2 regions of the Gracilibacillus sp. Marseille-QA3620 genome follow, and region 1 is predicted to be linked to the other one. Evidence: riboswitches for the same ligand, from Rfam matches in the RefSeq annotation. Region 1 holds a riboswitch; the other holds the start of a gene.
What was found. A riboswitch is a leader RNA that binds a small molecule or an ion and turns the genes downstream of it on or off. The one in region 1 is predicted to bind thiamine pyrophosphate.

Region 2: linked by a shared signal. The riboswitch ahead of thiT (energy-coupled thiamine transporter ThiT) and the one ahead of thiM (hydroxyethylthiazole kinase) in region 1 are both predicted to bind thiamine pyrophosphate.

The regions. Positions count from the first base shown of each region.
Region 1 covers NZ_CM143102.1:2,829,633-2,834,360, reverse strand. The annotation lists gene ACY8DX_RS14380 (aspartate aminotransferase family protein) at 1-1,280, shown strand, start outside; gene ACY8DX_RS14375 (aspartate/glutamate racemase family protein) at 1,400-2,167, shown strand; TPP riboswitch at 2,216-2,316, shown strand; TPP riboswitch at 2,559-2,658, shown strand; gene thiM (hydroxyethylthiazole kinase) at 2,748-3,533, shown strand; gene thiD (bifunctional hydroxymethylpyrimidine kinase/phosphomethylpyrimidine kinase) at 3,530-4,354, shown strand; gene thiE (thiamine phosphate synthase) at 4,344-4,728, shown strand, end outside.
Region 2 covers NZ_CM143102.1:907,916-912,643, forward strand. The annotation lists gene ACY8DX_RS04575 (Lmo0850 family protein) at 1-105, shown strand, start outside; gene ACY8DX_RS04580 (dicarboxylate/amino acid:cation symporter) at 382-1,623, shown strand; TPP riboswitch at 1,692-1,794, shown strand; gene thiT (energy-coupled thiamine transporter ThiT) at 1,905-2,486, shown strand; gene ACY8DX_RS04590 (nitroreductase family protein) at 2,539-3,156, opposite strand; gene ACY8DX_RS04595 (winged helix-turn-helix transcriptional regulator) at 3,286-3,630, shown strand; gene ACY8DX_RS04600 (helix-turn-helix domain-containing protein) at 4,122-4,580, shown strand; gene ACY8DX_RS04605 (universal stress protein) at 4,723-4,728, opposite strand, start outside.

The DNA.
Region 1 (4,728 bases):
ATAGTCCGGATTCTACCGTGATTGCCGACAAGGCAAAGGGCTGCTGGGTGACGGATGCTGATGGAAACCGGCTGCTCGATGCAATGGCAGGCCTTTGGTGTGTCAATATTGGATATGGCCGGGAGGAATTGGCGGAAGCAGCCTATGAGCAATTGAAACGCCTGGCTTATTTTCCGCTCAGCCAAAGCCATGCACCGGCAATTGTACTGGCGGAGAAGTTAAACGAGATGCTTGGCGGTGATTATGTCGTTTTCTTCTCTAACAGTGGATCGGAGGCGAACGAGGCAGCCTTCAAGATTGCTAGGCAATATCATCAGCAAAAGGGAGAACATGGGCGCTACAAATTCATCTCCCGCTACCGTTCCTACCATGGCAACTCCATGGGCGCTCTGGCTGCAACCGGGCAGGCTCAGCGCAAATATAAATATGAACCGCTTGCCCCGGGCTTTATTCACGTAGCTCCGCCCGATACGTACCGTTCACCAGAAATAGCGGACACCAAGCCGCAGGAACTTCAATCCGTACAGGAAATGGACCGAGTTATGACATGGGAGCTCGGGGAAACAATCGCCGGTGTTATCATGGAGCCAATCATCACTGGAGGCGGGGTCATTATGCCGCCTGACGGTTATATGGCAGGCGTCAAGGAAGTCTGTGAGAAGCATGGGGCCTTGCTAATTGTCGATGAAGTAATCTGCGGCTTCGGCAGGACAGGAGAACCATTTGGCTTCATGAACTATGGGGTGAAGCCGGACATCATCACAATGGCGAAGGGAATCACGAGCGCTTATCTGCCTTTATCAGCGACAGCTGTTCGAAAGGAAATCTATGAAGCCTTCAAGGGAACGGATGAATATGATTATTTCAGACACGTCAATACATTCGGCGGAAATCCAGCCGCCTGTGCGCTGGCGCTAAAGAATCTTGAAATCATGGAACAGGAGGGCATGTACGACCGCTCGAAAAAGCTAGGAAAACAATTAAGGGAAGACCTCGCAGGAGCAATCGGCGAACATCCTAATGTCGGCAGTATCCGCGGCAAAGGTCTTCTCATCGGAATCGAACTTGTAAAAGATAAGGAAACGAAAGAACCACTCGACATTAAGCATGTCAATCAAATTATTGCCGGATGCAAGAAAAAAGGTGTGTTGATTGGGAAGAATGGAGCAACGGTTGCGGGGTTCAATAATGTATTAACCTTGGCGCCGCCGCTTTGTGTGAGTGAAGAGGAGCTTGGGTTGATCGTGAGGGTGATTTCGGAGGAAATCGCCAACATATAGAATGGTTTAGTCACTTAAGAGCCCGCATATGAGGGTTCTTTTTTTTAGGTTTAACTGATGCTGTATAAATGAACTCCTCCGTCAGAAACTAACTCTGTCACGAAAGGGGAGAATATCTCATGAAATACGGTTATATCGGCCCAGGCATGCATTCAGGGCAGATTGAGCAGAAAAAAGGGCGCTATGTAACGGGTTTTGCTGTCGGCATCCTCTATTCCGATGGAAACAATTATCCCGTCATTCCCGGTAATGTCGCCAACTACTCAAGCTATCCGTTTCCCGTCCACTATAAATTAGTTCCTTGCTGTACAGGAAAGCGACTCTTAAATGGGGATTCTTCATTAGAGAAGAGGATTATCGAGGCTGCAATGCAGCTGCAGAGTGAAGGGGCAAAGGTGATTTCTAGCGCTTGCGGCTTCTTCGGAAATTTTCAGGCTCAAACTGCAAGTGCCCTCAATATCCCTGTCTTCTTATCCAGTTTGGTCCAGTTGAATATGATTCAGATAGGGCTGAAGCCAGGACAAAAGATTGGTATTTTAACTGCTTATGAAAAGGGATTGACCGATGCACTTTTAAAAAGCTGCGGGATTACAGATGAATCCAACCTTATTATCGGAGATCTTAGCAAGGGAGCTGAGTTTTCTTCCATTTCAAATGGTGCTGGTGCATTCCATAACGATCGGCTTCGTAATGAAGTTGTCAGCAAGGCAACTGAAATGACAGAAAAACATCCGGAAATTGGAGCCATTCTTCTGGAATGCAGCGATCTTCCTCCCTGTGCCTATGCCATTCAACAAGCCGTGCAGCTGCCAGTATTTGATTTCATGACACTTATCCGGTGGGCGCATGATGCTAATAGTCAGAGTCCTTATTATGGATTTATTTGAATGTAATCTTGAAAAAATTAGGAACATTTGTTAAGGTTAAACCAATCAAATCATTTGCAGGGGGACTCTTTTAGAGTTGAGAAGGTAGAACCTGACCCTTAGAACCTGACTTAGTTAACACTAGCGTAGGGAGCATCGTATAATATTTTTTGTATACTATAGCTCTCCATTTGTTTTGGAGAGCTTTTAACTTTATTCAGCTTTTTATGGCAAATTCAATGCAAGTTGAAAGAAGGCTTCAGGGACGAGTGCAAACTCCTGCTGAATAAAGTTAAAGCCTCCGGCGGATGGCAGAAAAGTTGAGAGGAAGGTTTTCGGGCGGAGCTCGAACAACTTTTCGCCGCAATAACTCCGAGGAGTTATTGGGATGTTTCCTAAAACTAAATAAATCATTTGATTGCGGGGGGACTCTTTTAGAGTTGAGAAGGTTAAAACCTGACCCTTAGAACCTGTTAGTTAATACTGGCGTAGGGAGCAATGATCATCAGGCGTATACTGATGCTTAAGCCCTTTTATTCTTGCTAGTGAGATAGAAGGGCTTTTTTCTTTCTTGCGTCCATCAAAAAATGGAGGAGAGAAGATGAACGATTTATCTGGAGGAACAAATGTATTCACCCAAGTACGTGAGAGGAATCCACTCATTCATTGCATCACGAATTATGTGGCAGCTAATCTGCAGGCAAATGGCCTGCTGGCAATTGGGGCGTCACCTGTGATGGCGGATGGCCCTGATGAGGTGGAGGAGATCATTAAGGCGGCATCGGCCCTTTCCATCAATATCGGGACACTCAATCCACAGATGAGGATGGCAATGCTGAAGGCGGGCAGGGCCGCTAATGTGCGACAAATCCCAGTATTGCTCGATCCTGTCGCGGTCGGGGCTGCTTTGTATCGGAAGGACACCGTTCGAGAGCTGCTTGATGAAGTTCATGTAGATGCGATTCGCTGCAATATTGGTGAGCTCGCAGCACTTTCTGGAGCTGCATGGGAGCAGAAGGGTGTGGACAGCGGCACGGGGACGATTGACCTTGAGGAGGAGGCCAAGAAGATTGCCTTGAAATATGAGTGCCTCGTGATTGTGACGGGGGAACGGGATTATCTAACGGATGGGGTGGAAGGACGCTGGATTAGCGGCGGACATCCGATTATCACGCAGGTTACGGGCAGCGGCTGTTTGCTCAGCTCGGTTTGTACTGCGCTATTAGCTGTCCATACAGAAAATCGATTAGATAGAATTGCAGAAGGATTGTCTCTTTATAAGCGGGCGAGTGAGGAAGCGTATCAGCAAAGCTCAACTCCTGCATCCTTTCAAGCGGCCTTTCTAGATCAATTATTTATCCAAGCGAATGGGAGGGTGGAAGCATGAATGTGGTGATGACGATTGCCGGGTCAGATTCCGGCGGAGGAGCAGGCATACAGGCTGACTTGAAGACCTTTCAGGAGCTGGGTGTCTTTGGAACATCTGTGGTGACGGCCTTAACGGCTCAAAATACGATGGGTGTTCATGATATATTTGCCACGACCTCAGCATTTGTCCGGTCTCAGGCAGAGGCTGTGTTCTCTGACTTTCCTGTCCAGGCTGCTAAAACAGGAATGCTCGCTTCAAGTGAGATTATTCGTGAAACAGCGGAGATTCTCAGAATGCAAGATTTGCAGCTTGTCGTTGACCCTGTCATGGTTGCCAAGGGCGGCGAGCAGCTGCTTGGAATGGAGGCTGTCCGTGACCTAAGGGAGCATTTGATTCCGCTTAGTACGGTTATTACGCCGAATATACCGGAAGCAGAGGTACTGACGGGAATGAAAATCCACAATGGGAATCAAATCGCAAAAGCGGCTGAGCATTTGCTTGAGCTTGGGGCGAACTGTGTTGTCATGAAGGGCGGTCATGTTGATGACCCGGATTTTGCAACGGACGCCGTGTACTTTGAGAACGGTCATTCGTTTAAAATGACAACCAAGCGTGTCCGAACTCGGCATACCCATGGGACAGGCTGTACCTTTTCTGCAGCCATTACAGCCTTCTTAGGACAGGGATGGACGGTGGAAGAGTCTATCGTAGCAGCAAAGCAATTTATCCAGCTGGCAATTGAGCAGGAGCTTGGGCTCGGAAGCGGAAGTGGACCGACGAATCATTTTGCTTATAGAAAAAGTAAGGAGAAATGTGAGGTGGAAATCATTGAAGCGTGAACAGCTGCAGGTTTATTTTGTGATGGGGTCAGTTAATGTCAAGGAAGCAAACCCTCTTGAAGTTTTAGAGCAAGCCTTAAAGGGCGGAATCACCATGTTCCAATTCAGGGAAAAGGGCAAGCGTGCAAGAACGGGAATAGAATACGAGAGATTGGCTCATGAATGTCATCGTTTATGCAAGCAGTATCAAGTACCGTTTATTGTCAATGATGATGTCAATTTGGCGCTTGAGCTGGATGCAGATGGTGTTCATATCGGGCAGGAGGACGGAAGGGTAGATGAAGTCCGCGCTCGGATTGGCTCGAAGTGGCTCGGGGTATCTGTCCACTCGAAAGAAGAAGCGGCGATCGCCTATCGCGCGAAAGCTGATTATG
Region 2 (4,728 bases), 1.9 Mb from region 1:
CGTAATGAAATCTTCTCTAGCTTAGTATGTTCTGAGTCAACATTCAGCGAATTGTTACAGAACCCATATTCTTTAAAGAAACAAGTAGAAGTGAAGAGTCATTAATGTAAAACATACAAGCTATGTTTTTAAATAAGGTGATAACCTAAGGCGCTCCTGTTGAAGCGTCTTTTTTGTGTCTACATAAAGTGAATTGATTGATGCGTGTAATTCTTACCATTGTTGTTTCTTAAAAACTTGTCTATTATTATATTAGAAAAGTAATTGTTGATATCTAAAAAGATTGAATATTTCTTTTCTATTATCCTCGTTTGAGGAATTTTTTATGGCTTGCAATAGTTAGGGAAACAATCGTTTGCTTGAATTTAGAGGAGGTCATCAATGAAGCTTACCATAAGAATTATTATAGGTTTAATTACAGGTGTATTGGTTGGTTTAGGTCTGAATCAATTTTCCTCTGAACTATTTGGCATCTTTGATATGTATATCTTCGATCCAATTGGTTCATTATTTATTAATGCAATCACGATGCTTGTCGTGCCGATTGTATTGATATCCATCACATTAGGAACTGCTGGACTCGGCGATCCGAAAAAGCTCGGACGCATTGGCGGGAAAACCATGCTGTATTTCTTGGCTACGACTGCTTTTGCTATCACCATCGGATTAGGTCTTGCCTTGCTTATCAAGCCGGGTGCGAGCGCTCATGTTAACTTATCTGCTGCTGAATATACGGCAAGTCAAGCCCCCTCAGTAATTGAAACTCTCATCAATATCATTCCTAAAAACCCAATCCAAGCCATGGCTGAAGGAAATATGCTTCAAGTAATTGTTATGTCTATATTCTTCGGTATTGGAATTAGTGCACTTGGTTCTAAAACAAAAGGTCTGGTCCATTTATTGGAGCAGGGTCAAGAAGTGCTGGTTTACCTTGTTAACTTCATCATGAAGACGGCACCATATGCGACATTTGCCTTGGTAGCAACAGCTGTAGGAAGCCAAGGGGTGTCTGCTATTAAGAGTATGGGCCTATACATGGTGGTTGTTATCCTAGCGTTAATCATCCATACCGTATTTGTATATGGAGGAGCGATTGCCGTTCTTGGCCGCCGAAATCCAATTGATTTCTTTAAGAACTTTGCTCCTGCAATGGCTGTAGGATTTAGTACATCTTCAAGCAGTGCTTCGCTTCCTGTAGCGATGGATACTGCCCAAAGAGCCTTAAATGTTCCGAAAAATATCTCAAGCTTTGTTCAGCCGCTTGGTGCTACCATAAATATGGACGGAACAGGAATCCTTCAAGGAGTCGCTGTAGTCTTTATTGCCCAAACGTACGGAGTTGATTTAACGACACCTCAGCTGATTTCCGTTATTTTTACGGCTGTTTTGGCAAGCGTTGGTTCAGCAGGCGTACCAGGCGCAGGGTTGATCTTGCTTGCGATGGTGCTTGAGCAAGTTGGGTTGCCGGTTGAAGGGATTGGCCTGATTCTCGGAATTGACCGCTTGCTTGATATGGCAAGAACAGCTGTAAATATCACAGGGGACGCTTCCTGTGCGGTTATTATTGCTGAATCAGAGAAAAAACGTGAAGTAAACCAAGAAGCAAACGAAATGATTGCATAAGAAACAGATGTATACTTTCCTTGCTATTGGAAAGCCATTCTAGTAACATGAAAGTACATGAATATAGATTATTCCACAAGGGGAGCCTGTGAGGCTGAGAGTGAATGTTCGAATTCTGACCCTTCGAACCTGTTAGTTAATTCTAGCGTAGGAATGTGGCGGATAAATGCGATTGTGTAAAGCAATGTGTGCCATTTTTTGACGCACATTGCTTTTTTGCATTTTTTTAGCCCGCTTTCTCGAGAGACTTCGGTACTCCTCCAAAAAGAAAGGGGAAAAAGATGAGAAACAACCGGTTATTGTATTTGGTAGAGGTGGCTATTTTTGCAGCATTGGCATTTGTATTTGATTTTCTGGGGAATATTATGTCGCTTAGTTTATGGGCACAAGGGGGCAGTATTTCTATTGCGATGGTGCCAATCTTTCTTATGGCAATCCGCTGGGGTGTAAAAGGCGGTGTTGTGACAGGGCTGCTATTAGGCTTACTGCAAATCGTATCAGGAACAGCTTATATATTGACGCCTGTACAAGGGTTTCTTGACTATATCGTCGCCTTTTCGGCGGTTGGTCTGGCAGGCATCCTGTTCAGTCAGATTCAAACAGACAATGGAAAGAATCGAAAGAGGAATATGATGTTTGTTGTTGGGGGTATTCTCCTTGGAAGCTCTTTGCGGTTTCTTGCTCACTTTATTGCGGGAGTCGTATTCTTTGGGTCTGGCGCGGCAGATGGTCAGTCTGTTATCGTGTTTTCTTTGCTTTATAATTTATCCTATTTGCTGCCGAGCGTGATTGTTTCTGGAGGAGTCATTCTTCTACTTTCATCTTCGGCTCCGCAATTAGTCTTAAAGAAGCCGGCCCATTAATGTATGATAGAATAGAAAAAAGCCGCCCCACTTGTAGTTGGGCGGCTTTTTGTTAGTCGATATATGTTGTCAATGTTTCAATAGGCAGGCGTGTTGTATTGAATGCCGGTGCTGCAGCTTTACCAATAGCAATCAGGGTGATTGGGAAATGATTGTCAGGCAAGTCAAAGCGCTTAGCAAAAGCAGCTTTGTCGAAACCGCCCATTGTGATAGTATCGTAGCCGCGTTCCTTAGCAAGCAGCATGAATTGCATGGCAATGGAGCCAGCATCATAGGCTGCAATTTGCATTAATGCTTCCTTCGGCATGGATGGGTATGCGTTCAATGTTTGTTTAATCGTACGATCAGCAATGCTTTGGTCCATATAACCCTTCTCAACATTAAGGCTGTATATTTTTTCGACGTTCTTATATGCTTCAATATCACCTATAACAGCAACGATAGCAGAGGAGTCTTCAATCTGTGCCTGATTGAAGCCAAGTGCTCTTATTTCTTTTTGAAGCTCTTTATTGTGGATGACGATAAAGCGCCATGGCTGCAAATTGCTAGAAGATGGAGCCTCGGATGCCAGACTTAATAGTTCCAGAATTTCCTCTTTATCCATCTTGAATTCCGAATTATAGCTTCGGACAGATTTACGCTGTTTGATTAGTTCTTCTAAATGTGACATAGATACTCTCCTTGTAAACTTACTTAAAGTTAGTTTCTTAATAATGATAACTTACCAAAAGTAAGTTAATGTGTCAACGTAAAGTATTCATGTTATGATAATAAGAGCACAAGGTTGGAGGCGAATGATATGCCAGGAGCACTAGATAAAGGCCAGAAGTGCCATATATGCAGTGATTTTCATCAAACAATTGAATTCATCGGACGGAAATGGATGGGAATCATTATCTACTCTTTGCTGGATGGCCCGAAACGATATCATGAACTCACTGGAATGATTGAAGGAATTTCCGACAGAGTTCTGACAGAAAGATTGAATGAATTAGTAAAAGAAGAATTAGTGAAGAAAAGCTATTTGGATGGTTCCTTGAAGAAGGTTCAGTATGAATTGACCCCGAGCGGCGAAGCATTGAAAGATGTGATTGTATCAATTCGTAAATGGGTTGAATATAAAAACCAACTGGAGAAGAAATGAGGAAGTAATGTCGGAGAATCACCCCTTAAAAGGGAGGCTCTCCGGCTTTTTCTATGCAGGTGAAAAAGGATGGATATTGCATCATCAATGATCTTCCTGCTCATTATCTGGGGCGATCATATTCGATGTAATTGCTGGTAACCTCATCTTTGGGTATGCGGGCATATGTCTAATAAAGCATGCCAAAAAGTCCTTAAAAGGCAAGTTTGCTATAAAGCCTCTTGCAAGATAACTTCGTCAGGCAATATACGACATGAAAGAGACAGGTGAAAATCATAAAAAAAATCAGCATGGAAGACGATAAATCTACTGACAGCCTTGTCAGTAGGTTTTTTTTTCGGATTCAAGGGAATAAAAAAATTAGTAAATATATACAAATTAATATCAAATTTCCATTTATTTCTATTATAATAGTCTTAGTGGTTCAGTTATTGTAAAATATTCCATAAACATAGTTTGGTACCATAACATTAAAAGAGAAGAGGGATGGCATGACGAAGGATGAGATAATTCGTTTAATATCAGAACGCATGAGATTAATCCGTGTTGAGGTTGATTATACACAAGATAAGATGGCAGAGATTATTGGAATTTCAAAAAAGACCCTTGTGCAGATAGAGAAGGAAAGGAACGAAGCAAGTTGGACAACCGTCGTTGCTGTTGTATCGCTTTTCCGTGAAACCTTGACTGTACAGACGCTATTTGGCGGGGATCCGCTTGAAGTCATAGAAACTGTGTCGAGAGAACAGATAGATTACCGAAAAGAAAAGATGCTTGGCGGGAAAATGTGGTGGAATGATATCATCTCTGAAAAGGGATATACACTCCAGCAAAACATGATCAGTCAGCATTATCGAATTTTGGATGATGACCGGTATCGTATTTTTAGTTCATTGGATGAGGATGTATCCCAGCAGAAGTTTAAGGAGCTGGTCAATCGAGTAGGATAAGCATCAACACCTAAGTGTTTTTCTTTTTTCTTTACCGACAAATGGAATCCCAGTTATCTTTAGCTGAGGATTTTTTGTCGTTGAAGGGACCATGCTTATGAAAAGAAACCTGCCAGGCATGTAGGCTGGCAGGTTTCTGCGGTTATTT